DNA from 3 places in the Bradyrhizobium symbiodeficiens genome. Region 3 is predicted to be linked to each of the others. Evidence: predicted binding sites of a transcription regulator. Region 3 holds the regulator's gene; each other region holds the start of a gene.
What was found. Region 3 encodes LexA, which represses DNA repair genes until DNA is damaged. Its sites were predicted from a motif close to TGTTCNNNNTGTGTTCNG; they were not measured.

Region 1: the regulator LexA is predicted to act here: its motif matches at 7,389-7,406, upstream of recA (recombinase RecA).
Region 2: the regulator LexA is predicted to act here: its motif matches at 5,759-5,776, upstream of CIT39_RS05455 (ribonuclease T2 family protein).

Annotation. Positions count from the first base shown of each region.
Region 1 is NZ_CP029427.2:4,880,490-4,890,513, reverse strand. It holds gene CIT39_RS23075 (pyrroloquinoline quinone-dependent dehydrogenase) at 1-692, shown strand, start outside; gene CIT39_RS23070 (PilZ domain-containing protein) at 737-1,060, opposite strand; gene CIT39_RS23065 (HdeA family protein) at 1,162-1,455, shown strand; gene CIT39_RS23060 (PaaI family thioesterase) at 1,548-2,012, opposite strand; gene CIT39_RS23055 (hypothetical protein) at 2,374-2,670, shown strand; gene CIT39_RS23050 (hypothetical protein) at 2,778-3,032, shown strand; gene CIT39_RS23045 (DUF6894 family protein) at 3,045-3,278, opposite strand; gene CIT39_RS23040 (hypothetical protein) at 3,444-3,641, opposite strand; gene CIT39_RS23035 (DUF2798 domain-containing protein) at 3,994-4,251, shown strand; gene CIT39_RS23030 (hypothetical protein) at 4,893-5,060, opposite strand; gene CIT39_RS23025 (hypothetical protein) at 5,215-5,415, opposite strand; gene recA (recombinase RecA) at 7,499-8,587, shown strand; gene CIT39_RS23015 (hypothetical protein) at 8,715-9,065, shown strand; gene gcvP (aminomethyl-transferring glycine dehydrogenase) at 9,168-10,024, opposite strand, start outside.
Region 2 is NZ_CP029427.2:1,165,726-1,175,749, forward strand. It holds gene pgsA (CDP-diacylglycerol--glycerol-3-phosphate 3-phosphatidyltransferase) at 1-383, opposite strand, end outside; gene uvrC (excinuclease ABC subunit UvrC) at 481-2,547, opposite strand; gene CIT39_RS05440 (outer membrane protein) at 2,799-3,422, shown strand; gene CIT39_RS05445 (cold-shock protein) at 3,530-3,745, opposite strand; gene CIT39_RS05450 (23S rRNA (adenine(2030)-N(6))-methyltransferase RlmJ) at 3,999-4,859, opposite strand; gene CIT39_RS05455 (ribonuclease T2 family protein) at 5,020-5,712, opposite strand; gene CIT39_RS05460 (hypothetical protein) at 5,832-6,293, opposite strand; gene CIT39_RS05465 (hypothetical protein) at 6,474-6,773, shown strand; gene CIT39_RS05470 (DUF3617 domain-containing protein) at 6,816-7,346, shown strand; gene CIT39_RS05475 (ATP-binding protein) at 7,590-8,978, opposite strand; gene CIT39_RS05480 (response regulator) at 8,997-9,728, opposite strand; gene CIT39_RS05485 (MarR family winged helix-turn-helix transcriptional regulator) at 9,725-10,024, opposite strand, start outside.
Region 3 is NZ_CP029427.2:4,048,330-4,058,353, forward strand. It holds gene CIT39_RS18790 (bifunctional diguanylate cyclase/phosphodiesterase) at 1-769, shown strand, start outside; gene CIT39_RS18795 (S41 family peptidase) at 857-2,194, opposite strand; gene CIT39_RS18800 (alpha-hydroxy acid oxidase) at 2,530-3,663, shown strand; gene CIT39_RS18805 (HAD family hydrolase) at 3,672-4,301, shown strand; gene CIT39_RS18810 (hypothetical protein) at 4,466-4,669, shown strand; gene CIT39_RS18815 (molybdopterin molybdotransferase MoeA) at 4,892-6,103, shown strand; gene lexA (transcriptional repressor LexA) at 6,281-6,982, shown strand; gene CIT39_RS18825 (hypothetical protein) at 7,423-7,851, shown strand; gene CIT39_RS18830 (ComEC/Rec2 family competence protein) at 7,860-10,024, opposite strand, start outside.

The DNA.
Region 1 (10,024 bases), 830 kb from region 3:
GGCAGATTCTCTACGCCAACACCGGGCGCGCCGTTCACCTCATCAGGCTGATCCCGCGCGCGGAGGCCGCCGGATTCAGTCCGCCGCCCGGGCATGATTTCGGCCAGCAGCGCGGCGCGCCGTTTGCGATGTCGCGCGCGGTGATGATGTCGCCGCTCGGTCTGCTCTGCAACAAGCCGCCCTGGGGCGAGATGGTCGCGGTCGATCTGAAGGCCGGCAAGATCCTCTGGCGTTCGACGGTCGGCACCACTGAAGACCTGGCGCCGCTCGGTGCGCCGCTGCCCTGGGGCACGCCTCTCGTCAACGGGCTCGCGGTCACGGCGGGCGGCCTCGTCTTTACCGGCGCGATGGATGCTTATTTGCGTGCCTTCGATGCGCGAAGCGGCAAGGAGCTGTGGCAGGGGCGGCTGCCGGTGCCCGGCGTCGCCAATCCCATGACCTATTTGTGGAAGGGCGAGCAATATGTCGCGATCGGCGCCGGCGGCCACTCCGAAGCCGGCACCTCGATCGGCGACAGCGTGGTCGCGTTCCGCCTGGCGCGGCCAGGCGAGGCGCCGACATTGTGGTCGCGCACCATCGATCGTCCCGGTGGACGATTCTTCGCGGCATCAGCGACCATCGGAATCGCGATCGTTGCGCTCGTGATCGCAGGCCTGCGCTGGCGTCGCCGTCGTCGTATCACGCAATCATAATGGCGTTGTGGATGCGATGCGAACGTTCGTTCACATCGCGCGCGCTATTGGACGAAGGCGAGGCCGATACGCTTGTCACTGCGCCAAATTGTACGACAATTCCGGACGAAATCGTCGCGCGTGATCGATAGCGTGATCGATTGCGGCAATGTGACGGGGGTGTCGAGGTCGATCGCCACGCCGCCCGCCGACATGTTTCGCACGGTGCAGGGAATGCCGCTGTTTTCAAAGGTGATCGTTCCACCCTTGAAAACCCGGTGACGCTGCGCTGCTCGCTTCTCGATCATCCGCTTCGGTCCTTCATGATGATCGTGAAATAGTGCATAGAAATTACGTTGAACTAAACTCAATACTGGCGCTACTTGCACGGCGCTTCAGACTTCGTTTACGACGTCGGCGCGGAGAATTCCTCCGCCGACTTTACCCACACGCTCTTCTTTTATGGCGCTGCGCGCCGATGGAGATATTGATGAAGACCACGCTTTCGATTCTGCTCGCCGCCGCGTTCTCGCTGTCGTCGATGCCCGCCCACGCCGTCAAGTGGGACCTCTCGACCATGAGCTGCAAGCAGTTCCTCGAGAGCGGCGAAGACAACATCCAGGTCGTGCTGACCTGGATGGACGGCTGGTACAAGGGCGACGAGGACAACGCGATCATCGACACCGACGTGTTCATCGAGAACGCCAAGAAGTTCGGTGCCTATTGCGGAAAGAACCCGACCGCCAGCATCGTCACCGCGGCCGACGAAGTGCTGGGCAAGTAATGAAGCGTGCGGACCGAAGCGCGGATGCAATCGCGCTTCGGTCTTTGCCGCGGTGCGCTTTGCGCTCACGCGGCTCGTCTTTGAAATGCTGCTCAGCCCGGCAACATTGCGAACGCGCTCGATACCATCGCGACCGGCTTGTTGTCGGCGGCCGAGAGCAGCGTGACGCGGCCAAAGCTCATGGTGCGCCCGAGCCGTACGACGCGGGCGTCAGCAATCACGTCCGATGAGGACACTGCGCGCATGAAATGCGTGGTCTGGTCGACCGTGGTCATGGGGCGGTAGCCGCGATTGGCCGCCAGGATCGCGATCACCATCGCGGTGTCGGCGAGCGCCATCAGGGCCTGGCCGCAGACAATGCCGCCATTCCGGCACAACCGCTCCGAAAACGGCATGCGCAGCAGTGCGCCCGGCTGCCAGTCCGGCGCATCCGCCGGCTGCGCGTGCTCGAGGCGCTCGACGGTGAGGTCGAGATCCTGGACCCAGGGGGCAAAAACCTCGGCGAGGATGCGTCTGGCGTCGGGGAGGCCGAATTCGGCGTCTGGCTGCATTTGCATTGCTGTCGCGTTCTCCTGCATTGCCGGATGTTTCGAGCATTGTGCGCATCGGCGCGGCAAAGTCACCCGGTCTGGCGCCGGGCCGGTCGGCTTGAAAATGCCTGACTTGGCCCGATATGATGCCTTGCTTGGGTGTGGGTGGATGATATTGCGTCGGTGTGTCCTCGTCTTTGGTATGGCAGCGCTCGGCCTCGCGCTGAGCGGGTGCACCAAGTGTGGTCCGATCTGGGACGACTGGCTGCATGCGCCGAAATCGTGCAGATCGGACCGGCTCTAGCGGGCCTCGACAGGCCTCTGCGGCCGCGACTGGGATGGCGAGGTGCGGACGATTCGCGCCTCATGGATGATCAAGGAGTGGATGATGAAGCTTTTCCGTTTGGCCGCGGTGCTGGTCGTGCTGGCCGGACCGACCTACGCGCAAATGCCGCAGCTCAATTTGCTGCAGGACGGTCCGAGCAAGACTCCCGAGGAGAAGGCCGCGGAAGCCGAGCGTGAAAAGGCCTACAAGGAAACGCTGAAGAAGATTCCGGACACCAAGGCGTCCAACGATCCCTGGGGCGGCATGCGCGCCGATCCGCCGAAGCAGCCGGCGGCGCCGAAGGCCTCGGCCGCCACCAGCGCGCCGAAGAAGACCAAAAGCGGGACGGCCGCCAACTGACCGAACTCCGTTCGGGAGGCGGCAATGGCGCTTCTCGGATGGGACTCCTCTTCGTCAGGCCCAGGCCCTACATTGTGCTGAGCGTAGCGCGTAGAGGAGGGCAGGACATGGCCGACCGTCCGCGGGATCTCGCCGAGCGGATGGCGCGCCGGCGCAACATCGCCGGCAAGCCGGGCCAGACGGTCCGCGACGGCTATCTGCGCGAGACCTTCACGCTGCCGCGCGCGGCGGCGCGGGAAAGGGCGCAGGCTTTCTTCGCCCGCTACCCCAAGGCCGGCTACATGAGTGCGGTAGAGACTTGGCGCGAGTTGCCCGGCGGCGACATCGAATTCACCATGCGGCGGCTGCCCAGCGCGGACTGATCTCGATACCTGCTAGTCGAGGGTTTCGGCAACGATGCGAATCCGGAACACGGGCTCCTTGGCCTCGTCCAGCAGCTCCATGTGCCATTCGGAATTTTCCTGGAGCTTGCGGGCAATGCCGGCGGTCATGTCGGCGCAGACATTGGTCATCTCTTTCCAGGCCGAATTGCGATCGGCAAACTCCGTCGCCTGGTCCGCGCAGCCCGAGTAACTTCCATTCCGGATTCGAAAGAAATACAGCGGCATGGCTGGCACCGATGGCACGCGTGATGGCCTCGCCTCGGGCCATGAACGCGCGCAGTGCAATCCCAAACCACCGTCAGATCAATTCCGGGCGGCTACGGATGATGTTCCACCGCAGCTCCCAGCCGTGGCGCTGCCGGTGCACAAGGCGCCATCCGACGCCGACCGTCATCCGCCCGCTTCAGGCTGTCCGGCCGCTCGCTTCAGCTCCCGGTCGATCCGCAGCTGCACGCGCCGGATCGCCAACAGATCGATCTTCGTCTCGGTCTTGCCGGACTTGACCTGCTCGCCAATGCGGAACTGCCACTGCCAGATTCCAGGAATCGCCGTCTTGGCGACGGTGAACTCGATGCCCCTGTGATTCATGGTGACCTCCCCACGATTCACTTCCATGACTGCAAACATGTTGGGCGTCACAATATTCCGGACACAAGCAAATTTTGGCGGTAAGCCCCGGATAGTTCGGGGATATCTCGAAAGCGCGCGGACGCCGAAACAAGCGAAGCCTCGTCCGAAACACGCCGCACTGCCTGAAGGTGCCGGATTACGGAACGCTCCGTGGTTCTCCGACCATGAACAGAGTTCCTGGCCTGCACCCGGCTGCATGGGGGCGCCGATCGAACAGGCCGCAGGGCCGCGCCGGGGATGACCGATTCCCTGCAAGCGCGGCATGTGCCTTGCTTGGCCTGATCACGGCAACCAGCAACATGGGCCCGTCATGCTCGGCATTCCCCGCCGCTACAGTCATTTCATCTTCGGCATCATCCAGTCCGGACTGACCTCGCTGGTCGCGTCGGGGATTGCGAGCCTGCCCGCAGGCGATGCGATGGGCTTCGTCGGGCACTGGATGGTTTCGTGGCTGATGGCATGGGCCGCGATGCTGCCGATCGTGCTGCTGGCGGCGCCCGCGATCCGCGCCTTCTCGCTGCTCCTGACGCGGGAGGAGAGGGAGCCGCGAACCGCCCGGCAGGCGTGAAAAAGCCCCGCCCGACGAGAGCCAGGCGGGGCCGAGAGTTATTGGAGGCTGAGGTGCTGGGCTGCAACACCATAGCAGCATCACCCTAGCCGGCCCCGCTTACGGCAGCCTGACAGGCGGCAGATTTCCGGGCCCTCCGCCGAGGCCGCAGACTGGCCCCGCACCCGTCCCAATTTCGTCATCGGCCCGCACGACTGCGGACACACCCGTCGGCAAGATTCCACGCCGTTCGGCGCCGCCATGGGGGAAACGTGGCACGCCAGGGGTGGCATCATGGATAACGTAGAGCGGTCATTCGCCGCCGCGACAGCGGCTGGCTTCGTCGTGCTGGTGATCGGCCTCGTGCTGCTGGCGCTGCTTTAGGTGGCGCGGGGGCGGCCAGCCGTGCCCTGCGATGATGGGGCGCGGAGCATGCCGCATTGTCAAAACTAAAAAACTGAAAAACAACCCCATGCACAGTAGGCGGCATGGAAATTTCGTTGTTGTCTCAGTGTCTTAATCGTGGTGCTGAAGTGCCGCTAAAGCAACTCTGGCAAGCGCTAGAGCGTTTTCGAGCGAAGCGGACACCGGTTCGCGTGAAGGAAACGCGTCAAAACGAGAATCTGGAGCTTCGGTTCTGATTCAATCAAACCGAAAATGCTCTAGTGGATCTTGATGTCGTTCAGGGGAAGCTGGAGCTCGGCGGCGCGCTCTTCGCGGTCCTTCTTGCGGAACTCGTTTTCCTGGCGCTCGAACTTCATCATCTCCCGATGCGCCGCCTCCAGCAGGGGATTGCGCCTGGTCGTATCGCGGTGCGTGTTTTCCGTCATGATCGAGTCCCCGGAGTTGCGGTCTCATCCTGGAGAAGGCCCAGCACCGCGAAAAGGTTCGGTGCCGCAGGATTACGGAATTCTGACGGCGGCCGGGCCATGCGTCTTTGATGCGCGTCAGCTTCGGTCGGGAAACGACGTTGCCGCAGCCTTGCTATTTCGGCGGTTGCAGTCCGGGGGATTTGGCCCAGTCTTGCAGGTGATTGGCGACGTCGGCCTGGCGGGCCTTCTTGAGCAGGGCATCCCGCTCGGGCCCGGGCGGAAGCTTCGAAGCCTGTTGCTGGACCTGCTTCACCCATGCGGAAAGCCGGTCTTGAAGGGTCAGCTGCTGCTTGTAACGTCGCCGCTTGAACATGGCATGCTCCTTTCCGTGCGAGGAAGGCCGGAGCGCAATCGGCGTTCTCATCACCGATAGTCGCCACGCTTCGGGCGGTGATGGCTCATTTGGGACAATCGACGGATCGGTGTCTGTGCACTTGTGCGCACAACAGGAACCGGTCAGCCGCGGACAGTCCATCAACGGAGGCAGGCGCCTCAAAAGGGATGATCATTCACACGCCGGCGCATCTGGTGACAGAATTGGCGAGTCGATTCCGGAGCTTGGCGCCCCGTAGGAATCCGGTCGCACGGGACACCGCCGGGATCCTGGATCCGAGCTCATCCTGGCCGCCGCCACACGCGTCTGAATGAAAGAGGCCGCCGGCTGGCGCGGCCTCAATTCATCTTGCGACGGAGCTTCCTGAGGAGTTCGCGCTGGTCCTCGATGCATGCTCGCGCAAATTCGGTCGGCGCGTGAATCTGTCCTAAGTAGGACACTCATTTCGGGAAATCAGGACACTAGGTTCCGGTAAAGGAACACCGTGTTATTCCGGATTCCTCAACCTTGTGGATAGAGTCAGGATTGCTCTTGCCGGGGCTGCTATTTCATTCCGAATAAATTTTCCGGCAAGGGGTCGCGCGAATGCGACCCTTTCTTGATTCCACATTCGCGGAGGGGAATTAGGACACTCGGCGCTTAGGTGCCAACCAACGATCCCACCGATGACGGGCATGGAGCCGGATGGGCGGGGCGGCTGGAAAGTGAAGGGGCAATGAAAGAGGCCGCCCACTGAGGCGGCCTTTGTGGAGGTTTGCCTTTCCCGTCGCGACAGTTGCGATATGGAACGGCCCTCGACGCCGGCACCGTGTAGGCGCGCCATTCGGCATAAGTAAAACCATACTTCTTCATGCAAGCCAGAGAGCTTGCGGCGTATTATTCGGCGGCTCGGCGTTGGCGACAGAGCACGAGGCCGCCCAAGCGGCTACTGCGCCGCGGTCGTAACGGTGGAACCCGGATCGCCAAGCTTGGACCACTGCGATTTTCAAACCAGGCGACTGAGGTCGGAAACAGGCCAGCACCAGAATTCCGGGTACAGGCCGAAATAGGCCACTCGATTTCCAAACTGAGCCACCAAACGAGGACGCCACCAAGCTAATAATGCTCAGTGGCGCTACGCTGGAACTGGAAATTGCAATCCTCCAGTGGAGATTGGTCAGGGCGAGGCTGGATTAGGTTCAGGGGCCACACAGGATTTCAAGGCAGGCCAGTCACTCCGCGATCGACTTGCCGGGTGACTGGTGCCGGATCGGCCTATTGATTGCTAACGCCCCCGGAGCTTGGCAGCGAAGAGCCCGTGAGAGGCAGATCTGCAAGAGGCCGCCCACAGACGCGGCCCTTATCGTAGGTTAGGGCGACAGCTAGGAAATTTGGCGATGTTCTGGCAGTTGTGAGAATCGCAATGATCAGCAGCCAGCGCCGCGCCCGCGAAGAGGCGAGAGAAGCCTTGGACAAGACTAGGCGGAAAACGGAGCTACTTAGGTCCGTTGTCGATCAGACGCGGGAGCATATCAACGCAAGTCGTCGGCTTCTTGCGCAGGCGCCACCTCAAATTCGGCCACTCCCGAAATAGCCTTTACTGTTTGCTCACCTCGGAGCTCGCAGACCCGGTGATGAAAGCCACTGGTCGACCTGTATGGCTGTTTCAGTCTGGCGCGCTTTCCGGATCATGGCATCCCGAAGGGGGCCGTGGGGAAGCTTGTGCGCCTCGTCTTTCAGTCGGTTGGCCTCGAGTACAAGCCGATCAACTAGCGAAAGCTCAGGCCGGTGGGATTTGGTGCGCGTCATGATGCTCTCCGTGTAGGAGGCGGGAGCGCGATACTCTCAGTCACCGATAGATGCCGATGGTGGGGCGGTGATGGAACCACAGTACGCGCTATGCCTGCAGCAAGCGAGGAATTCCGCTATGCAAAACAGGCCACTCACAAACAGGCCAGCGTTTGAATCCGTAAAAGAACATATTGCGAACATAGAACAGATAGGGTACATTGCCTCTATCGACGAGCCGCCTCGCCAATCGTTTGTCCCTCTAGCGAATCCTCGCCATAAGGAGCACGACCCAATGTCCACCACTGCCCTGCGTATCGTCGAAGGATCTTCCATGGACAAGAGTAAAGCTCTGGCCGCCGCGCTCTCCCAGATCGAGCGTCAGTTCGGCAAGGGTTCGGTGATGAGGCTCGGCAAGAACGACCGCTCGATGGACGTCGAGGCGGTCTCTTCCGGGTCCCTCGGGCTCGACATCGCGCTCGGCATCGGCGGCCTGCCCAAGGGGCGCGTCGTGGAAATCTACGGGCCGGAATCCTCGGGCAAGACCACGCTGGCGCTGCATACGGTGGCCGAAGCGCAGAAAAAGGGCGGCATCTGCGCCTTCATCGACGCCGAGCATGCGCTCGACCCGGTCTATGCACGCAAGCTGGGCGTCAACATCGACGAGCTCCTGATCTCGCAGCCCGATACCGGCGAGCAGGCGCTGGAGATTTGCGACACGCTGGTGCGGTCGGGGGCGGTCGATGTTCTGGTGGTCGATTCGGTCGCGGCCCTGGTGCCGAAGGCCGAGCTCGAGGGCGAGATGGGCGATGCGCTGCCGGGCCTTCAAGCGCGGTTGATGAGCCAGGCGCTGCGCAAGCTGACGGCCTCGATCAACAAGTCCAACACCATGGTGATCTTCATCAATCAGATCCGCATGAAGATCGGTGTGATGTACGGCTCGCCGGAAACCACCACCGGCGGCAACGCGCTGAAGTTCTACGCCTCGGTCCGCCTCGACATCCGCCGCATCGGCGCGATCAAGGAGCGCGACGAAGTGGTCGGCAACACCACCCGCGTCAAGGTGGTGAAGAACAAGCTGGCGCCGCCCTTCAAGCAGGTCGAGTTCGACATCATGTACGGCGAGGGCGTCTCCAAGATGGGCGAGATCCTCGACCTCGGCGTCAAGGCCGGCATCGTCGAGAAATCAGGCGCATGGTTCTCCTATGACAGCCAGCGCCTCGGCCAGGGCCGCGAGAACTCGAAAGCGTTCCTGAAGGCCAATCCCGACATCACCGCCAAGATCGAGACCTCGATCCGCCAGAACTCCGGCCTGATCGCCGAGCAGATTCTCGCCGGCACGCCGGAGCGCGACGCCGACGGCGAGGAGCCGGCGGAGGAGTAAGTTCTAAATCGTAGAGTTTTTCGCGAGGAGCGGGCGCTGAGGACGTTGAGTTGCCGACGTCGTCGGCGCCCGTTTCGTTTTTGTGATACAAGATATATCCGGATCAGTTGGTGAGACTGGGATCGCCGTGAGTTGGAATCAATCCGAGGTCATTGCTGCTCGCCAAATCATTATTGGGACGGCGAAAGGAATACTTTCCGGAAGCGTGTCTCCGGTGGAAGGTGCCAGGGCAATTGCGAGGAGCAGCTTCAAGGCCCGCCTTGAAGACGATCCCGATATTTTGCCTTTTGTCGGAATTGCCTCGGAGACCGAATCCTTGCCGCTGGGACGCGAAAGAGCGCACTGGCAGGCGCAGGCGCTAGCTGATCTCCAGGGCAAGATCGATAAATCCCAAGCCTGGGCACTCACGGTCGCGAGTACCCATTGCCAGAGCCTTGTGACCCGGTCGGGATGCCTGATGCGTTGGCCTGACGGCTAGATTGTAGGATGGGTAGAGCGCAGCGAAATCCGCCGCTTTTCTGTCGCCGGAAGGGAACGCAGTGATGGGTTTCGCTGCGCTCTACCCATCCTACGTCGCGTCCTACTCCGCGGCTTCCGCGTAATCGCTCACCGGCGGGCAGGAGCACACCAAATTGCGGTCGCCGTAGACGTTGTCGACGCGGCCGACCGGGCTCCAGTATTTGTCGGTGCGCGAGCTGCCGGCGGGGAAGCAGCCTTCGGCGCGGGTGTAGGCCCGCTTCCAATCATCGTCCGCGATGTCGTGCACCGTATGCGGGGCGTGGCGCAGCGGTGACGCTTCGATCTTGAAGCGGCCGGCCTCGACCTCGGCGATCTCCTTGCGGATCGCGACCATGGCGTCGCAGAAGCGATCAAGCTCGGCCTTCGATTCCGATTCGGTCGGTTCGATCATCAGCGTGCCCGGCACCGGGAAGCTCATGGTCGGCGCGTGGAAGCCGTAGTCGATCAGGCGCTTGGCGATGTCGTCGACGGTGACGCCGGACGTGGGCTTCAGCGGCCGGGGATCGACGATGCACTCATGGGCGACGCGGCCCTTCTCGTTCTTGTAGAGCACCGGGAAGTGCGGATCGAGGCGTGCTGCGATGTAGTTGGCGTTGAGGATCGCGATCTCCGTGGCGCGCTTCAGGCCTTCGCCGCCCATCATCAGGATATAGATGTAGGAGATGGTCAGGATCGATGCCGAGCCGAACGGGGCGGCCGAGACCGGGCCGACCGGTGCGTCAGCCTTTGTCGCGGGATGACCGGGCAGGAACGGCGCCAGATGTGCCTTGACGCCGATCGGGCCCATGCCGGGGCCGCCGCCGCCATGCGGGATGCAGAAGGTCTTGTGCAGATTGAGATGGCTGACATCGGCGCCGTAATCGCCGGGCCTGCTCAGGCCGACTTGCGCATTGAGGTTGGCGCCGTCCAGATACACCT
Region 2 (10,024 bases), 2.9 Mb from region 3:
TATTCGCGCAGGCCCGAGACCAGGATCTCGCGGCACAGGATCACGATGGCGGCCCACAACGACCAGCCATGGATGATGCCGTCGGCGGCCAGCATCAGCAGGCACGAGGCGACCAGCAGCTTGTCGGCGATCGGGTCGAGCATCCGGCCGAACGCCGATTGCTGATTCCAGATCCGCGCATAATAGCCGTCGAGGTAATCGGTGACCGCGGCCGCGATGAACAGGGCCACAGCCACCCAGCGCAGCCAGAGCGGCTGATCCAGAATCGACTGCGCATAGATGCATCCGATGACGACCGGGATCGCGGCGATCCGGCCATAGGTCAGGAGGTTCGGGAGGGACATCGCGCGGCTGGTCGTCCCTCGTGTCGTGGCGATGTTCATTCGTCCTACCAATACCGCTCGTGCCTGAAGGTCAACCGTTCCGCTCCGCAAGATGGGGTGCGGGATACGACGACCATATGACCACAGCCCCTTTAGTTCATCCCGGCTGGGGATGGAAATACTCGAAAATCCTGCGGGCGCTCTCGGCGCTCACCCCCGGAACTTTGCCGAGATCGCCGATCGAGGCCCGTTCGATCTCCTTCAAGGTCCCGAAATGATGCAGCAAGGCACGTTTGCGGGACGGGCCGATGCCCGGGATTTCCTGCAAGCCAGCCTCGCGGATGTCCTTCTTGCGCAGCTTGCGGTGCGAGCCGATGACGAAACGGTGGGCCTCGTCGCGCAGCCGCTGGATGAAATAGAGCACGGGGTCGCGCGGCTCCAGCTTGATGGCCTCGCGTTCCGGCATGAACAGGGTCTCGCGGCCGGCATCCCGGTCCGGCCCCTTGGCGACCGACATCAGCGACACCTGGGTCAGGCCGAGATTTGCGAAGATCTCGCGGACGGCATTGAGCTGGCCGCGGCCGCCATCGATGATGACGAGGTCGGGCCATTGCGGGAAATCGTCGTCCTTCGCCTTGATGTTTTCCTTGGCCGCGCCCTCCTCGGGCGGGTTGATCAGGCGCTTGAAGCGCCGCTCCAGCACCTCGCGCATCATGGCGAAGTCGTCGCCGGGCGTGATCCCTTCCGACTTGATGTTGAACTTGCGGTACTGGTTCTTCACGAAACCATCGGGGCCGGCGACGATCATGGCGCCGACCGCATTGGTGCCCTGGATGTGACTGTTGTCGTAGACCTCGATGCGCTTGGGCGAATGGGGCAGGCCCAGCGTCGTCGCGATGGCGTCGAGCAGGCGGCTCTGCGTGGCGGTATCGGCGAGCTTGCGGCCGAGCGCCTCGCGCGCATTGGTCAGCGCATGGGTGACGAGTTCCTTCTTCTCACCGCGCTTGGGCGTGGTGACCTCGATCTTGTGGCCGGCCTTGAGCGAGAGCGCATTGGCGAGCAGTTCGCTCTCCTCGATCTCGTGCGAGAGCAGGATGTTCCTGGGCGGCGGCTTGTCGTCGTAGAACTGCGCGAGGAAGGAGCCGAGCACCTCTTCCGGGGTGAACGTCTTTTCCGCGCGCGGAAAATAGGCGCGGTTGCCCCAGTTCTGGCCGGTGCGGAAGAAGAACACCTCGACGCAGGAGAAGCCGCCCTCCTGGTGGATGGCGAACACGTCGGCTTCCTCGACCGTACGCGGATTGATGCCCTGCTGCGACTGGATCGCCGACAAAGCGGCGAGGCGGTCGCGGTAGAGCGCGGCGCGCTCGAACTCGAGCTCGCCGGAGGCCTTCTCCATCTCGCCGGCGAGCTCCTGCTTTACCGCATGGCTCTTGCCGGACAGGAAGTCGCTCGCCTCGCGCACCAGGGTCGTGTAGCCGGGAAAGTCGATCTCGCGGGTGCAGGGGCCGGCGCAGCGGCGGATCTGGTAGAGCAGGCAGGGCCTGGTGCGGCTCTCGAAGAAGGAATCGGTGCAGGAGCGGATCAGGAAGGCGCGCTGCAGCGCCGTGATGGTGCGGTTGACGGCGCCGGCGGAGGCGAACGGACCGAAATAGCGCCCGGGCCGGCTCTGCGCGCCGCGATGTTTCAGGATCTGCGGCGCCCAATGGTCGCCAGTGATCAGGATGTAGGGAAACGACTTGTCGTCACGCAGCTGCACGTTGAAGCGCGGCCGCAGCTGCTTGATGAGGTTGGCTTCCAGCAACAGCGCCTCGGTCTCGGTGTTGGTCGAGACGATCTCCACGGTCACCGTGGCCGCGATCATGCGCAGGATGCGGGCGGGCTGCGGCGCATTCTGGCGCGCATAGTTGGAAAGGCGCTTTTTGACGTTCTTGGCCTTGCCGACATAGAGCACGTCGGCATTCGCATTGAGCATGCGATAGACGCCGGGCGAGGTGGGGGCGAGCCGGACCGCGCGCTCGATCGCCTCGTGGCCGGTCGCCAGCGTGCCTTCGCCGACGGCGCCGCTCTCTTCCAGGATATCGGGCAGCCGCGCATCGTCCTCGTCGTCGCCGCCGCTGGTGGCGGGATCGAGGTCGGGCGGCGTCTCGGCCGGGACGTCCGGCGCGGTGCCATGCACGGGTTTGCGCGCGCGGTCGTCCGGGTTGTCGGTGGAATCGTGAACCATGGCGCGAATTTAAGTGCTGGGGGTGCCGATTTGAAGTTCCGGCAACGCCGCACGCACAGGATGGCGGCCCAGTTCCCGGTAACGCTTGCTTAAGCCTGTTAACAGCGCGGTAACCCGGCTTAACAGCCCTTTAACTTAAAACTCTCGATAAATCTTACGCGAAAAGGTCGTGGTTCCGTAACCATGCGGTTTGCCTTGCGCGGCGGCGTCAGGCTTCGCACCGGTTGCGACAGTTGCGTTGGGAGTGTGTGATGAAGAGGTTCGTTGTGGGCGCAGCCGCGTTGGTTGCGGCCGGCTGGACAGCTTCGGCAGAGGCCGCCGACATGAGTTACGGTCAGCGCGCGCCCTATACCGTCAACCAGCCGCTCAACGCCTATAGTTGGGCGGGCCCGTATCTCGGCGCCAATCTCGGTTACGAGTGGGGCTCGGTGAGCAACAATCCCGCAAAGCCCGCCGGCTTCGTCGGCGGCGTGCAGGCCGGCTACAATTTCCAGAACGGCCCATGGGTGTTCGGCGTGGAAGGCGATATCCAGGCCGCCGGTGCCGATGACACCTTCGCGCCGTGGAAGTTCTCCAATCCCTGGTTCGGCACCCTGCGCGGTCGCGCCGGCTATGCCTTCAGCAACATCCTGTTCTACGGCACCGCGGGCCTGGCCTTCGGCGAGTTGCGCGCACAGACGTTCGGCTGGACGGAGTCGCACACCACCGCCGGCTGGACCATCGGCGCCGGCGCAGAGGTCGGCTTCGCGCCGAACTGGAGCGCGAAGCTCGAATATCTCTACATCGATCTGTCGTCGAGCCAGTTCGCGATTACAGGCGTGTCAAACGGCTATAGCGCCAGCGTTGTGCGCGCAGGCGTGAACTATCACTTCTGATAGCTGAAGAAGAAAATACCGGACGACAACCTCCCGGCCGCTCGCGGCCGGGATTTTTTTCGCTTTCTTGCGCCGAGTATTGCGCCGAAGACTGCGCGTCAGTCCCGCTAGGCCAAGATCACTAGATTGACCGCCTTCGGTCCCTTGCCCTTCTTGTCCGGCTCGACTTCGAAAGTAATGCGCTGTCCTTCCGCAAGGTCCTTCAGTCCGGCCCGCTCCACAGCCGTAATATGTACGAAGACGTCGCGGCCGCCGTCGTCAGGCTTGATGAAACCGTAGCCGCGTTCGCCGTTGAAAAACTTGACCGTTCCCGTCATGGCCATCGGGAAACTCCCCCTCATTGCTCCTCCGTCGCGACGCAGACTCACGTCACGACATGACCGGGCGCTACGAAGCCCGGGAGAGCTGGCCATCCTTGGGCGGACCGCAACGGTCCGGCCGGATCTTTCTTAGGCCTTCACTCCGCCGCAACCATTCGCGGAAGCGGAACGTAAAGCCAGTCACGGAAACAGCATAATACGGTTCTCTGCAGATTGACCACCGCTCCTGCATATTTTTCCCAAGAATGCCGGAGTGTTACGGTCTCGGTGTCTCCAATCGGAATCTGGCAGCGCCGCCCTGGCCGAGCGGCATTTCCAGCTCGGGCAGGATCGTCTTGAGCTCGCCCTGCAGCGTGTAGGGTGGATTGACGATCAGGAGCCCCGTGGAGGCGAGAGCCCCGCCATCGAGCTGGGGCGCAACGCTGAACTCGAGGCGCAGACAATTTCCCGGCGGTTTTGCTGCAGCTGCGAGCCGCGCCACGGTTTGGGCGAGCGTGTCGGTGGCACGCCGGTTCTTGGCCGGATACCAGATGACGTAGATGCCGGTCGGCCATTTCGCGAAGGCTGTGGAGAAGGCTTCGCCCAGCCGCTCGAACTCGTCCTTTGCCTCGAAGGGCGGATCGATCAGCACGAGGCCGCGCCGCTCCTTCGGCGGCACGAAGGCCGGCAGCGCCACCCAGCCGTCGAGGTCGACCACGCGGGCCTGTTCGTCGCGACGCAGCACGGCGATCAGTGCCTTCCGCGCCTTCGGCTCGATCTCGCAGGCGACGAGGCGGTCTTGCGGCCTGAGCAGGCCGCGCGCGATCAACGGCGAGCCCGGATAGGCCTTGAGCTCACCCTTCGGATTGAAGGCGCGGACGATGTCGAGATAGGGCTTGGCCAGCGCCGCGCTCTCGTTCGACAGGCGCGCCTGCATCAGCCGCGCGATGCCGGTCAGCCATTCGCCGCCCCGGCGCGCCTCGTCGCTGTCGAGATCGTAGAGGCCGGCGCCGGCATGGGTGTCGATGACGCGGAACGCCCCGGGCTTGTCCTGCAGATAGGTGATGATGCGCGCCAGCACGATGTGCTTGATGACATCGGCGAAATTGCCGGCATGAAAGGCGTGATGGTAGTTCATGGCGCAGAGTTACGACATCGCGCGATGAAAGTAACGGCTTGTCATTCCGGGGCGGTGCGTAGCACCGAGCCCGGAATCGATCTTGCCACCGAAGATGCCGTCAGATGGAGTCCGGGATCGCGCTCCGCGCGCCCCGGATTGACGATGCGGAGACCTCGACTTACCCGCCCCTGATCGGCGGCATCGTCACCTGGTCGCGGCGGCAGGTGCGGCGTTCGTTCTCGTCGCAGGCGCGGAATTGCAGGTCCTTGCTGAGGCAGATACGGACCTCGGACAGCCGCGTCCGGTTGCAGGTGACCGAGACGGCGGCATTGCTCAGCCCCGGATTGGCCTTGATGAAGGCTTCCTCGACCTCCGCCGGCGCCACGGTCTTGGCCTGCGACAAATCGAGATATTCGGCCGGAATCTTGATGGCAGCGCGCGCCTTGCGGATCGTCTCGAAATAGCTGCGGTCGGCGAGGCCGGAGCAGGTGCCGTGCTTGTCCCACTCGTTGAAGATCAGGCCCGGCGCCGGCATCAAATCGAGCATCGAGGAGACGATGCTGCGGTTCAGCCGTGGTGCGGGCCGCTGGCAATATTCCGGGAAGCCATTCTCATATTGTGGCCACAGCCCATGCACCACGAAGGCAAAAGGCCGTCCGCCGCATTGGATCTGGGAGCGGCGGCCACGCTCGGTCGCCTCCTCGCAGAACGAGGGCGACCACGACAGCGACAGCACATAGAAGTCGAATTCGCCGGGCGCGTTCTGCCGCTTGTCCTGGGCGTTTGCGCCGCCGGCGAGCAAGGCCAGTCCGGCTGCCAGGGTCACGGAGATCACGAGACGGGAAAACGAATGCAATCTGGAATGAAACATGGCGGCGCCCCTCAACTAGACTGTGCAAGGAAGCCTAGCAGGCGATAGGAACATTTCAAGAACAAAATTCGGGCGGCCGCTATTCAGCGCCTCGAGCGACCCGAATCAGGGCCTTCCGATCAGGGCTTGGCGGCGCGGCAGGCCGGATTGTAGGCCCAGTTGCGGTCGACCCCGACCACGCACCATTCGACGCCGTTGCCGTAGCCGGCGAAGCCGCCATCCTCGATGAGCGAGTAATGCACCTTGCGCACCTTGCCGTCATTGAGCATGGCGTCAGCGCTGCAATAGCGGCGCGGAATGTTGTCGGATTGCCAGGGCCGGAACGCGGTCTCGCGAACGGCCGAGAAGCCTGTGATCTTCAACGAGGAATTCCAGAACGTGCTTTCCTTTTCCCAGAACTGGGTGGCGATGGTCGGCAGCGCCCTGTCGCAATCGGCGACGGCGCCGTCATAGCGCGGCCCGCTCAGCCAGAAATTCAGCTCCAGCGGATTGGCGGCCCGGGCCTCGCCGAGCGACATCGCCCCGAACACGAGGCCAAGCACGGCGGCATAGCGGAGCGATTTCGGGGAGGAGGCGCGCATGGTCAATCCGGACAGCTGAAGTTGGGGGTGGACGGTGCCGCGAAGGCCGGTGGAGGTCAAGTGCAGCGCGGCAACACTTCGCCAGGAGTTGACCACAACATCGTGGTTGGCAGGGCTTCCGTTCTTTCCACTTCCCTCCCGGCACCGTAAACTGACCGCCAGCCAATTGGAGTGACGGGAATGCGAATCATTGCGGCCGCGGGTCTTCTCGCCAGCCTGGTTGTCTCGGGTATGATGGCGAGCCAGTCGGCGCGCGCCGACTATGTGCCGCCTTTCAAGGGCAACGACACCGGCGGCATCATCGCCTATTCGATGGCCACCCAGGTCGATGCCCGGCAGGCCGCGGTCGATCACTGCGCGCGCTATGGCAAGGTCGTGAAATTCCTGGCGGTGCAGGCCTATGAGGGCGGTTACATCTCGTTTTCCTGCCGCTGGGTGCCCTATGGCGCCGCCGACCAGCCGATCCGCACGCTCTACTGAGGCGTTGCCGTAACGCCGCAATCTCAGCCGGGAGCTTCTCGCATGACGCGCAAACTCGCTTTGCTCGGCTCGACCCTTTGCCTCGTGCTGTCGGTTGGCGGTGCCTGCGCCGACGACCTGCCGGTGCGCAAGGCCGGTCTTTGGGAAATGAAGCTGGTTACGACGGGCTCGCCGATGCCCGAGATGACCATGCAGCACTGCACCGACGAGACAGTCGACAAGGAGATGAACAATAACGTCTCGCCGATGGCGAAGCAGATCTGTTCCAAGCAGGACATCAAGAAGACCGCGACCGGCTATGTCAGCGATTCCGAGTGCAGCGTCGCCGGCGTCAGCACGACCTCGCATGCCGAGATCACCGGCGATTTCAATTCGGCCTACACCGTGAAGACCTCGTCGCACGCGAAAGGCGGCGTCGCGGGCGCTGCCGGGCGCGATAGCACCATGACGCTCCAAGCGAAGTGGCTTGGGGCCTGCAAGCCGGAGCAGAAGCCGGGCGACATCGTGATGCCCGGCGGCTTCAAGATGAACGTGCGGGACATGGACAAGCTGAAGGCGCTACTGCCGAAGTAGGTGTGTTCGCAGGGCCGGCGGTGCGCCCTCCGTGAGCTGAGCGCACGCCTCGTCCTTCGAGACGACCGCTTCGCGGTCTCCTCAGGACGAGGCTAACCGGCGTGGGTGCCTGTTGAAACTGCTGCCGCGCATTCCGTCCTCATCCTAAGGGCCCGCCAACGGCGGGCGTCTCGAAGGATGGCCGCAGACGGACAATCTTCAAATGCGATTGTCGTGTCGCAAGCGGGGGGAGGCAAGAGCAGCTTAAACTGGAATCCTCACGCTCGCCCTCAATCCCCCCATCGGGCTGTCGCCGAGCGTGATGTCGCCGCCATGCGAGCGGGCGATGTCGCGGGCGATGGCGAGGCCGAGGCCGGTGCCGCCTTCGTCCTGGTTGCGGGCGTTGTCCAGCCGCAGGAACGGCTTGAACACTTCTTCGCGCAAATGCGTGGGAATGCCGGGGCCGTCGTCGTCAACCGTCACGGTCAAATAACGATGGTCGCGCTGGCCGGTGATGGCGATGGCCTTGCCGTAACGCGCCGCATTGGTGACGAGGTTGGCGAGGCAGCGTTTGAACGAAGCCGGCTTCACCGTCACCACGGGCAGTCCGTGGAAGGCGACGGTCGCGGCATGGCCGTGGCGCTCGGCGTCGCCGCGCAGCTCCTCGAGCGCCTGCGCCATGTCGGTCGGCTGCGACTGCTCGCCGGAATCACCGCGGGCGAAGGCAAGGTAATCCTCCAGCATCATCGACATCTCGTCGACGTCCTTGCGCATGCCGTCGAGCTCGGGGCTGTCGCCGATCAGCGCCAGCTCGAGCTTGAAGCGGGTCAGGATCGTGCGCAGATCGTGGCTGACGCCGGCGAGCATCGCGGTGCGCTGCTCCATGGTGCGCTCGATGCGCGATTTCATCTCGAGGAAGGCAACCGACGCCCGCCGCACCTCGCGCGCGCCGCGCGGTCTGAAGTTCGGCGCCTCGCGGCCCTTGCCGAAGCTTTCGGCGGCATCCGCAAGGCGCAGGATCGGCTTGATCTGGTTGCGCAGGAACAGCACGGCGACGATCAGCAGGATCGACGACGTTCCGACCATCCAGAACAGGAATATCTCCGAGTTGGAGGCGTAGGCGGCGCTGCGCTGCGCGAACACGCGCATCACGGCATCGTCGAGCTGGATGCGGATCTCGACGAGGTTGGAGCGGCCGACCGTGTCGATCCAGAACGAGCGTCCGATCTGGCGGCCGAGTTGCACCGACAGCGTCTGGTCGAGCAGCGAGAAGAACGGCTTCGGTCCCGGCGGCGGCATGTCGCCGGGGGGCAGGAAGTCGACGACGAGGCCGAGGCGCTGCTGGGCGATGCGGCGGATCTGGTCGCGGTCTTTGTCCTGCGGATAGCCTTTGTAGACGTCGATCAGCGCCGCGATGTCCTGCACCACCGCGGCCGACAGGCGTCGCGTCACCGTGTTCCAGTGCCGCTCCATGAACACGAAGGCGACGACCGATTGCAGCACCACCATCGGCACGATCATGATGAGGAGCGCGCGGGCGTAGAGGCCGGTCGGCATCCAGCCCTTGAACGCGTTGCCCATCCAGCCGTTGGCGGCGGAGACGCGGCCGGCGGCGCTTCGGAGCAGCGTCAGGCCGGTGTCGATCGTGCTCATCGGTCGCGCTTCACTGATTTATGGCGAGGCCACCAGGCGGTAGCCGATGCCGCGCACCGCCTGGAGGAACAGTGGATTGGCGGGGTCGGTCTCGATCTTGCGCCTGAGGCGGTTGATCTGCACGTCGACGGCGCGCTCGTTGACGCTGCCGTTGCCGGTCAGCGCACTGCGCGGCACGGTCTCGCCCGGGGTCTCCGAGAGAATGCGCAGCATCTCGCGCTCACGGTCGGTGAGGTGGATGACCTCCTCGCCCTGCCGCAACTCACCGCGATCGAGATGATAGACGTAGGGACCGAAGGCGATCTTCTCCACCGCCGTGGCCTGCGGCGGCGGCGCGGCACGCTTGAGGATGTTGTTGATGCGCAGCGCCAGCTCGCGCGGCTCGAACGGTTTCGCCACGTAGTCGTCGGCGCCGATCTGCAGGCCCTCGATGCGCGCTTCCGCCTCGTGTCGTGCCGTCAGCATCACGATCGGCACCGAGGAGGATGTGCGGATGAAGCGGGCCAGATCGAAGCCGGTCTCGCCGGGCATCATCACGTCGAGGATCAAGAGGTCGAAATGCAGACCCAGCAGCTTCGAGCGTGCATCGCCGGCACTTGCGGCGGTGGTGACGCGGTAGCCCTCGGCGGCGAGGAAGCGCGAGAGCAGATCGCGGATGCGGCGGTCGTCGTCGACGAGCAGCAGATGCGGGGCGTCATCGGCCGGGCGCGCCGGCGGGCGGGCGAGCGTGGCTGCAAGCGGCACGGTCACTCCTTGGTGTCGTGGTTGACGGAAGCGAAGATCGTCTCGAGCACCTTGTCCGGATCGTCGCGATCGATCATCGCGCGCAGGAAGCGCTTGACGGTTTCCGCATCCTGCGGAGCCATCTCGGCGAGCGCCTTGGTGATCCGCGTGGTCTGCAGCCCGGCGAGCTTCTGCACCAGCGCCTCGCCCTTCGGCGTCGCGTAGAGCAAGCGCTGGCGGCGGTCATTGTCGCCGGTCTTCTGCACGATGTAGCCCTCGTCCAGCAGCTGCTTGAGCACGCGGCCGAGCGACTGCTTGGTAAT
Region 3 (10,024 bases):
CGCTGGCGGTCTCGAGGTCCATTACCAACCCTGCCTCAGCCTGAAGGACGATCGCATCACCGGCTGCGAGGCTCTGGTGCGCTGGCGCCATCCGGAGCGCGGCATGATCTCGCCGGCCGAGTTCATCCCGATCGCCGAGGATACCGGCCTGATCAACGAGATCGGCGAATGGGTGCTGGCGACCGCATGCCGTGACGCGGCGGGCTGGCCCGACGACATCCGCCTCGCCGTCAACGTCTCGCCGGTACAGTTCAAGAGCGGCACGCTAGCCTTGAAGATCACGGCGGCGCTCGCCGCTTCCAACCTGCCGGCGAGCCGGCTCGAGCTCGAGATCACCGAGGCGGTGCTGATCCGTGACGACGACACTGCGCTGGCGATCCTGCACCAGCTCCGTGCCATCGGCGTGCGCATCGCGCTCGACGATTTCGGCACCGGCTACTCCTCGCTGAGCTATCTGCACCGTTTCCCGTTCGACAAGATCAAGATCGACCGCTGCTTCGTCGACGACATCGCCGGCCCCGACGGCTCCGCCAGCATTGTCCAGGCCGTCGTCAATCTGGCGGCCGCGCGCCGCATGACCACCACGGCCGAGGGCGTCGAGACCGAGGAGCAGCAGCGCCTGCTCCGCGCGCTCGGCTGTTCGGAGATGCAGGGCTATCTGTTCAGCGCCGCGAAGCCCGCGGACAAGGTGCTGGAGCTGTTCGCGCTGCATCGCAGCCGGCTCGCCCAGCGCGACGGTCATGCGAGCCGTCGCCGCGAGGCGGGTTAGGCCTATCCGATCTGAAACGGGCATCCCAAAACGAAATCGCCCGGGAGCGGTCATCCGCTCCCGGGCGATTGTCTGGAATCACAAGGCCTAGTTCGGCACCGCCGCCTTAGGCGCGGGCTTGGCCGCAACCGCATTGGCTGTGACGCCGTGCAGGAAGTCGAAGGCCGCGTGCAGGGCCTTGTCGTCCTCTTCCTTCGGCGGAACGTAGGACTGCGATCCGGTCTGCTCGCCACCCTCGCCGGCCGCGAGATGCCCGCGCATCTGGGACTCCGCCATGGTGTCCATGCGGCCCTTCAGTTCCGGCGGCACGTCCTGCAGGATCTCGATGTCGGGAGCAATGCCCTGGGCCTGGATCGAACGGCCCGACGGCGTGTAGTAGCGCGCCGTGGTCAGCGCCAGCGCGCCGTTGCCAGCGCCGAGCGGAATGATGGTCTGCACCGAGCCCTTGCCGAACGAGCGCGTGCCGATGATGGTCGCCCGCTTGTGATCGTGCAGCGCGCCGGCCACGATCTCGGAAGCCGAAGCCGAGCCGCCATTGACCAGGACCACCAGCGGCTTGCCCCTGGTCAGGTCGCCGCCATGCGCGGTGAAGCGCTGGGTCTCCTCCGGATTGCGGCCGCGGGTCGAGACGACCTCGCCGCGCTGGAGGAAGGCGCTCGACACCGACACGGCCTGGTCGAGCAGACCGCCCGGATTGTTGCGCAGGTCCATCACGTAGCCGGTGAGCTTCTCCTGCGGGACCTGCTTGGAGATCGCGGCGATCGCCTTCTTCAGGCCGTCGGTGGTCTGCTCGTTGAACGAGGTGACGCGGATATAGCCGATGTCGCCGTTCTCGACGTGGAAGCGCACCGGGCGCACATGGATGATCTCGCGCGTGATCGCGACGTCGAGCGGGGCGTCAGCGCCCTTGCGCACGATGGTGAGCTTGGTCTTGGTGTCGACCGGGCCCTTCATCTTGTTGACGGCCTGCTCGAGCGTCAGGCCCTGCACGGCCTCGCCGTCGATCTTGCTGATGAGGTCGCCGGACATCAAGCCGGCCTTCGAGGCGGGCGTATCGTCGATCGGCGAGACGACCTTGACGAGGCCGTCCTCCATGGTGACCTCGATGCCGAGGCCGCCGAACTCGCCGGAGGTGGTCTCCTGCATCTCGGTCCAGGCCTTCGCGTTCATGTAGCGCGAGTGCGGATCGAGCGAGGTTACCATGCCCGTGATCGCGCCTTCGATCAGCTTGGCATTGTCCGGCTTCTCGACATAGCTGGCCTTGACGCGCTCGAACACCGTGCCGAACAGGTTGAGCTGGGAATAGGCGTCATCCGCGCTCGCTGCTGCCCGCGCCGCCCATACACCACCGTGCGGGCTGGCTACCAGAAGGGTCAGACACGCTCCAGAGAGCGCGCCCAGGGGGAACAGCAGGGATTTCCGCATGGATCGACTGGCCTTCTTGTTTGCTCGGCGGTTGCTAGCGCTTGTCTCTGGAGACTTGGGACTCGCCCTGCAAGTGGCGATCCAGTCTGCTTCTCACAATACCATTCTGGTTTCTTCATGGCCGGGATGCCACGCCGGCGGGTACATCGCAGAAATCGCTTCGTCCGGACCTAAACTTTTGGCAACGTTGCAGGACTGGGCCGCCCCCATAGACACCCTACAGGGGGAATCGGTGCGCCGGTCCACGCCTCGCAGCCATGTCATTTTAGGATGGTTTTGGAGCGCTGGACGGGTTAGGCGATGACACAAGGCTTCAAATTCTCGGGAGGATAACAATGAACGAAGCACCCCGGATCCAACCGGAACGGAACGTCGAACTCGGCGCCAGCAACGAGCCGTTTCAGAACCTGCACGAATTCGTCCGAAAAGCGCGGGCCAACCTCAACCAGAACGCCTGGGACTACATCGTCGGCGCCGCCGAGACCGAAACCACGATGCGCCGCAACCGGATGGCGCTGGACGAGATCGCCTTCCGGCCGCGGGTGCTGCGCGACGTCCGCAAGGTCGACGGCTCGGTTCAGCAGTTCGGCCGCAGGATGCGCCTGCCGGTGGTGCTCGCCCCCGTCGGCGCGCTCGAGATCTTCGATCCGGATGGCGCGGCGAGCGTCGCGCGTGCTGCCGGCACCTTCGGTGCGGCGCACATGCTGAGCTCGGTGTCCGAGCCCGGCCTGGAGCAGACCGCCGAAGCCGCTCCCGATGCGCTCCGGCTCTATCAGCTCTATGTCCGCGGAGACGACGCTTTTGTCGCCGATGTCGTCAGCCGCACCGAGAAGAACGGCTATGCCGGCTTCTGCCTGACCGTCGATACCGCCCACTACAGCCGTCGTGAGCGTGACATCGCCAAGCGCTACGTTCGAGAGAGCCGCCTGCGCGCCACGGGCGGCGATTTCCAGAAGGGCCTGGAGTGGCGGACCGTGAAGATGATCAAGGACAAGTTCAAGATCCCGCTGATCCTGAAGGGCATCGCCACCGCCGAGGACGCCCGGATCGCGGTCGACCACGGTGTCGAATGGATCTACGTCTCCAACCATGGCGGCCGCCAGCTCGACCACGGCCGCGGTGCCATGCATGTGCTGCCCGAGATCGTCGAAGCCGTGAAGGGCCGCGCCAAGATCATGGTCGACGGCGGCGTCTGTCGCGGCACCGACATCGTCAAGGCGATCGCGGCAGGCGCGGACATGGTCGGCATCGGACGGCTGCAATGCTGGGCGCTGGCTGCGGCGGGCGAAGCCGGCGTCGCGCGGATGCTGGAGCTGCTGGAGGACGAGGTGCTGCGCTGCCTCGGCCTTTTGGGCGCAACGTCATTCGCGGAGGTCGACAAAGCCTGCCTGCATCCGGCGACCGCCACCAACGCGCCGAGCGTGTTCAGCGCATTCCCGCTGTTCGACCACGATCCGTACCGTTACTGAGTGAAAGGATGCAGGTGACATCGCTCTCTCCCGGCAGCGCGGATGCGCTGCTGTTCGATCTCGGGCGCGTGGTGCTCGACATCGACTTCTCCAAGGCGATCGCCTGCTGGGCAGGACATGCCGGCTGCCAGCCCGAGGCCATCGTCGCGCGCTATGTGCGTGACGAGGCCTACCGGCTGCATGAGGTCGGCAAGATCAGCGACGAGGATTATTTCGCCTCGCTGCGTGCTTCTCTCGGCATCGGCATTTCGGACGCGCAATTCCTGGAAGGCTGGAACGCGATCTTCGCCGGAGAGATGCCTGACATTGCCGAGCTGTTGCCGCGTGCGGCGAAGCAGATGCCGCTCTACGCCTTCTCCAACACCAACCGGCCGCATGTCGACTATTTCTCCAGGGAATATGGCGAACTGCTCGGCCATTTCCGCGCGCTGTATCTGTCGTCCAGCATCGGCCTGCGCAAACCGGATGCGGAGGCCTTCGACCACGTCGTCACCGCGATCGGCGTGCCCGCGGAACGCATCGTGTTCTTCGATGACCTCGCCGAGAATGTCGAGGGCGCGCGGGTACGCGGCCTGACGGCAGTGCATGTGACGTCGCCACGCGACGTTGGAAACGCCCTGAAGGCGTTGGGCATCTGAAAAAGCCCGCCATCACACCCAGCTTCAGACACGCTTTCAGGAACCAAATCTGCAACAGATCGGGAACCTGATCGCTTTGTGCATTTTTATACAGAGTTCCGGGAACGGAATACCTCCCTTCGGACTCATCACTCCGTTGGGACTTCTACATCGGACTTATCGACGTGCTGGGCAAAACCTATCTCACCAAGCAGGCCTCTCTGCTGCTCGAATTCGCCAGAACGACCTCGGATTCGGACCTTTCCGCCAAGCTGATCAGCAAGGCCGCCGACCTGAAATCCCAGGCCGATCCGCTGCCGGACAAGGATCAAGGCCCAAAGGCTCCCGACGTCGCATTTGTCAGCCCGGATGCGCCGAGCAGGCGTTGAGCGAGCAAGCCGTGGCGGCCGTCATTCTCGTCCTCGGGATGGCCCCATTCTGCCGATCGGTCTCATCGTCTGGATGATGCGACGCCAAGCCCGAGCCTTCCTTCGATATGGGCTGCAAGCTACAGGATGGGCGTCCTGCTCCGCAATTTTGCCTCCGCCTCCGCGCTCGGTTAGAACACTGTCGGAACATTTCGTCCGAACGTGCCGAGCAGGAGTTTCGCCGTGGCCTTGATGCCGGTTTCCGACGCCCTTGCCGCGGTGCTGGCGGACGTTGAGCCGCTGCCTGAACAGATGGTTTCGCTCGACGAAGCCCACCACCGGGTGCTCGCGCGTGACGTCGCCGCGCGGCGCACGCAGCCGCCGCAAGCCATGTCGGCGATGGACGGCTACGCCGTGCGCGCGGCCGACGCGGCAGCGATCGATTCCAGGTTGACTGTCATCGGTGAGGTCGCAGCCGGCCGTCCGTTCACAGGACGGGTCGGCGCCGGCGAAGCCGTGCGGATCTTCACTGGCGGTGTCGTTCCCGACGGCGCAGACGCGGTCGTGATTCAGGAGGACACCATTGCGGACGGCAAGAGCGTCACGATCAAGGAAGCTGCGAGCGTGGGTCGGCACATCCGCCCCGCCGGCGTCGATTTCCGAGAGGGTGATGTCCTCTTGCGCAAAGGGACCCGACTGACAGAGCGCGACCTCGCGCTCGCAGCGGCAATGAACCATCCGCAGCTTGCCGTCTGCCGCCGCCCGAAGGTCGCGATCCTCGCCACCGGTGACGAACTGGTGATGCCGGGCGCCACACCCGGGCACGGCCAGATCGTCTATTCCAACGGCTTCGCCCTGCATGCGCTCGCCAGACAGGAAGGGGCCGAGACAATCGACCTCGGCATCGCCGCCGACACGCTAGCCGCCACCACCGCCGGCATCCGCCGCGCGCGCGAAAGCGGCGCCGACATCCTGATCACGACCGGGGGCGCATCGGTGGGCGACCACGATCTGGTCCAGCAGGCGCTCACGGACGAAGGCATCGCGATGGCGTTCTGGAAGATCGCGATGCGGCCCGGCAAGCCGATGATGCACGGACGGCTGGGGACGATGGGCGTGATCGGCCTGCCCGGCAATCCCGTGTCGTCCTACGTGTGCGCCTTCCTGTTCATGGTACCGCTGATTCGCGCGCTGTCGGGCCGTTCGGTGATTCATCATCATCGCGAGCGCGCCGTGCTGGGCCGCGATCTCGGTGCCAACGACCAGCGCGAGGACTATCTGCGCGCGCGCCTGGAGCTGCGCAACGACGGCACGCTCGTCGCTCTTCCCGTCAGCCATCAGGATTCCTCTCTGCTTGCGAATCTTGCTGCGGCACAGGTACTTCTCGTGCGCGCACCGTTTGCGCCGAAGGCCGAGGCCGGCAGCCCCTGCGAGGTGCTGCGGCTCCCCGTCTGACCTGCGCGGCCACACGCATTCCGCGCGCTTCGTTCTGTTCACGCTAAATTAAGCAGTTGCGGAACATGTATCGAACATATAGTGTCCGTTCATGATTTGTTTCGAGGATGTAGCGGCTTATAGCTGAACTCATCCGTCTCGGAATCGAACGACATCAACCGGGGGACTTTGGTCGAGATGCTAACGCGCAAACAATACGAGCTTCTGCGGTTCATCAGCGAACGTCTGAAGGAAAGCGGCGTGCCGCCGTCCTTCGACGAGATGAAGGATGCGCTCGACCTGCGCTCGAAGTCAGGCATCCACCGCCTGATCACCGCGCTCGAGGAGCGCGGCTTCATCCGCCGCCTGCCCAACCGCGCCCGGGCGATCGAAGTGATCAAGCTGCCGGAGCTCCAGGCTGCCGCCGGCACCCGACGCGGCTTCACGCCAAGCGTCATCGAGGGCAATCTCGGCAAGGTACGCGCGAGCTCCAGCCCGTCCGCAGACGAGGGCGAGCGGCCCGTTGCGGTGCCCGTGATGGGCCGCATCGCGGCCGGCACCCCGATCGAGGCGCTGCAGACCCGCAGCCACACCATCAGCGTACCGCCCGACATGCTCGGCTCCGGCGAGCATTACGCACTCGAAGTGCGCGGCGATTCCATGGTCGAGGCCGGCATCCTCGACGGCGACATGGCGCTGATCCAGCGCAACGAGAGCGCCGATACCGGCGACATCGTCGTGGCGCTGATCGACGACGAGGAAGCCACGCTCAAGCGCTTCCGCCGCCGCGGCGCCTCGATTGCCCTGGAGCCCGCCAATGCCGCGTATGAGGTGCGCATCCTGCCGCCGAACCGCGTGAAGATTCAGGGCAAGCTGATCGGGCTGTACCGCAAGTACTGAGTCCAGAAGCCCTCGATCAAGAAGTCTTTGCGCCTCGTGCGTGCGGCTTCGATCGGCATCGCCGATCAGAGATTGGAGCGGATGATGGTCCGCTCCGGCTGGATAGTCTTTCTGGTATTGCACAGACTATCCGGCCCTATTCTTCCGCAGCGGCATCATCGGCCGGGCGCGCGAAGAAGCATTGCCCCCTTTCCCCCACGACGCGATCAATCTGTTTGAACGCATACGCTTCGCCTGCGGGCCGCCGACACGCGCCTGCCGAATGCATGGGCGCCAACTTTGTTCCTATTGAATTCGGGAAAGATAATGTGATCTCGGCTCGCCGATCCGAGCCGCAGATTTGCCTACAACCAGGCAGACCGTCACGTGCTTCCACTCTGGTAGGGGCCTGCGCCTCCAAAAGAGGTGCGGGTCGCTATCTCTGCATTGAGGAGCACCCGATGTGTGACTACAGCCTGCATGCCGTCGCGACGCGCCCCGCAGAAGTCGGCGAGACGATCGTCACGACAACGTTCCGCGGCACCTCGACACGCGGCTTCGCCTCCGAAGCCGATCTCTCCGTCGCGGTCTGCCTGCTGCCGGGAACGGAGCTCGCCTTCGCCGACAACGTCCGTTACGATAACCGTTGGATCTGGACGCGCACCGTCAACTCCCGCGTCGGCAAGTTCGGCAAGATCGATCCGCACATTCCCGATCGCCACCATGACGCGATCGAATTCCCGGACGGCAAATCCGTGCTGGTGACGCAGCTCGTCGAAGGCCAGCGCGCAACCGTGCTGCAGCTGCCGGTGACCCAGCCGGTCAGCGAGCGCAACCGTGAGATCATCGCCGACAGCCGCCCGACGGTCACGCGACTGCCGATCGGCTGACAGGGACTTTAGTCCTCCGCCTGAAGATCGGCCTCCGCGGGGGTCGCATCCTTGCTGCGCGGAGTCGCTGCCCTTGGCATGAGCGCTCCTTCGAAATCTCCCTCGCCGGCAGCCGCCGGCGACCAGGGACGGTTCGTGCCCCTCGCCCTCACCGCCTGAACCGAAAAGCCGTCGCCACGCTGCGTCAAGGCCAGCGCGCCCTGGCGACCAAGCCGCTGCCGATCCACCACCATCGCCGCACAATCAGGCGGCGCGGGCCGTGACGTCACCACCAGTGCGGCCCGGCTGCAATCATCCGCCAGCGCATCGATGCGCGAGGCCAGCGCGACCAGCCGACCGTCGGCGAGCGGCGTGACGCAGCCGGACTCGTCGCACGATATGCCGCTCGCCAGCGCGCCACTGCCGGCATCGCGCGGATCGGCGTCAGCAGACAGCCATTCCCTCAGCAGGAAATTGTCCTTGCCCGTCCTGATCAGATGCAAGCGCCCGTCCCCGCCCCTCACCGCGACGCTCGCGCCGTCCCCTGCGATCAGGATATCGGGCTGCCGCACCGACAGTCCCCAGCCGATGGCAGCCAGCAGCACCACGGCACCGCACCAGCGCAAGGGCGTGCGCAACAGGCCCATCACGATGATCCCCAGGCTCGCTGCAATCAGCGGCGCGATACCGAACGCGGGGATGCGGCCGACGGCGCCCGGCAATGCCGTCACCCAGCGCGAGACCACGACCATCCAGTCGATGCCGATCCCCATCAGCCACCAGAACACGCCGTCGAGCCCGAACGGCGCCGCGAGCAGGCCCAGCAGGCCGGCCGGCATCACCAGCGCCGAGACCACCGGCATTGCGCCGAGATTGGCGAGCACACCGTAGGGCGTGACGCGGTGGAAGTGAAAGGCAGCGTAGGGCGTGGTCGCAAGCCCCGCGATCAGCGAAGCCAGGAACAGCATCGCGATCTCGCGGCCGCCCCACATCGCGACGCGCGCGGTCGCCGAATGGTCTGGCGAGGCAAACAGGTTCGGCATGCCGATCTGCACCAGCGCGACGAGACCAAGCGTCGCGGCGAACGACATCTGAAAGCTCGGATGCACCAGCGCCTCCGGCGCGACCGCGAGCACGATCAGCGCCGCCACGGCGAGCGTGCGGAAGGTGATGGCGCGGCGATCGACCATCACCGCGATCAGCACCACCGCCGTCATGAAGAACGATCTTCGCGTCGCGACCTCCGCGCCAGACAGCAGCAGATAGAATGCAGCTGCGACCAGCGCCGCCGCGGCCGACCATTTCTTGATGGCGAAGCCGGCCGCCAGCCCCGGGATCAAGGCCAGCAGAGCGCGCACCGCGAAGAAGACGACGCCTGCGACCACCGCCATGTGATAGCCGGAGATCGAGAGCACGTGCCCGAGCCCCGAGATGAACATCGCGTCGTTGACGGGCGTGGAAATCGCATCGCGCCGCCCGGTCAGCAGCGCTGTCGCGATCGCGCGGTTGTCGCCCTCGAGCGTGGCGCGGATGCGGGCGTCGATCGCATCGCGCAGGCCCTGCATGAAGGCGGCATAACGCAGCCGCAAGCCGCCGGCATCAGGCGGGACGGAAGCGGTGATCGCGCCCATCACGAAGCCGGAGGCACCGATGCCCTGAAAGAACATATCGCGCGAAAAATCGTAGCTGCCGGGGCGTACCGGTGAGAGCGGCGGCATCAGCCGCGCCTTGAGCTGCACGAAGCTGCCGACCTCGGGCGCAGTGCCCTTGCGCACCGACAGGCGGACGCGCTCCAGCTTGACGTCGCTGCGCTGGGCCTCCATCGCGGTGACGCGCAGCACGAAACGATCGGTGCGCTCGCGGATGTCGCGGGCCTCGACGAAACCCGACAGCGACACCGAATAGAGCGGCTTGGCCAGCACGGGGTGACTGATGCGCGCCGTCTTCCAGGTTGCCACGGCAAAGCCGGCCGCCACCGCCGCGATCATGATCGCAGGCGCAAACAGCCGGCTCCGCCGCAACAGCATCGCGCCCAACAGGAAGGCGATCGCCGTCGCGGCAACAACCCACAGCACCGGCTCATGATCGGCGGCAAAATAGAGCGCGATGCCGCCGCCGAAGGCGACAGGCACCCATGGCAAGAGTCGCCCCGCGCCGGCCTCGGCGCGGGCCCATTCACGTAGCGTCTCGACGA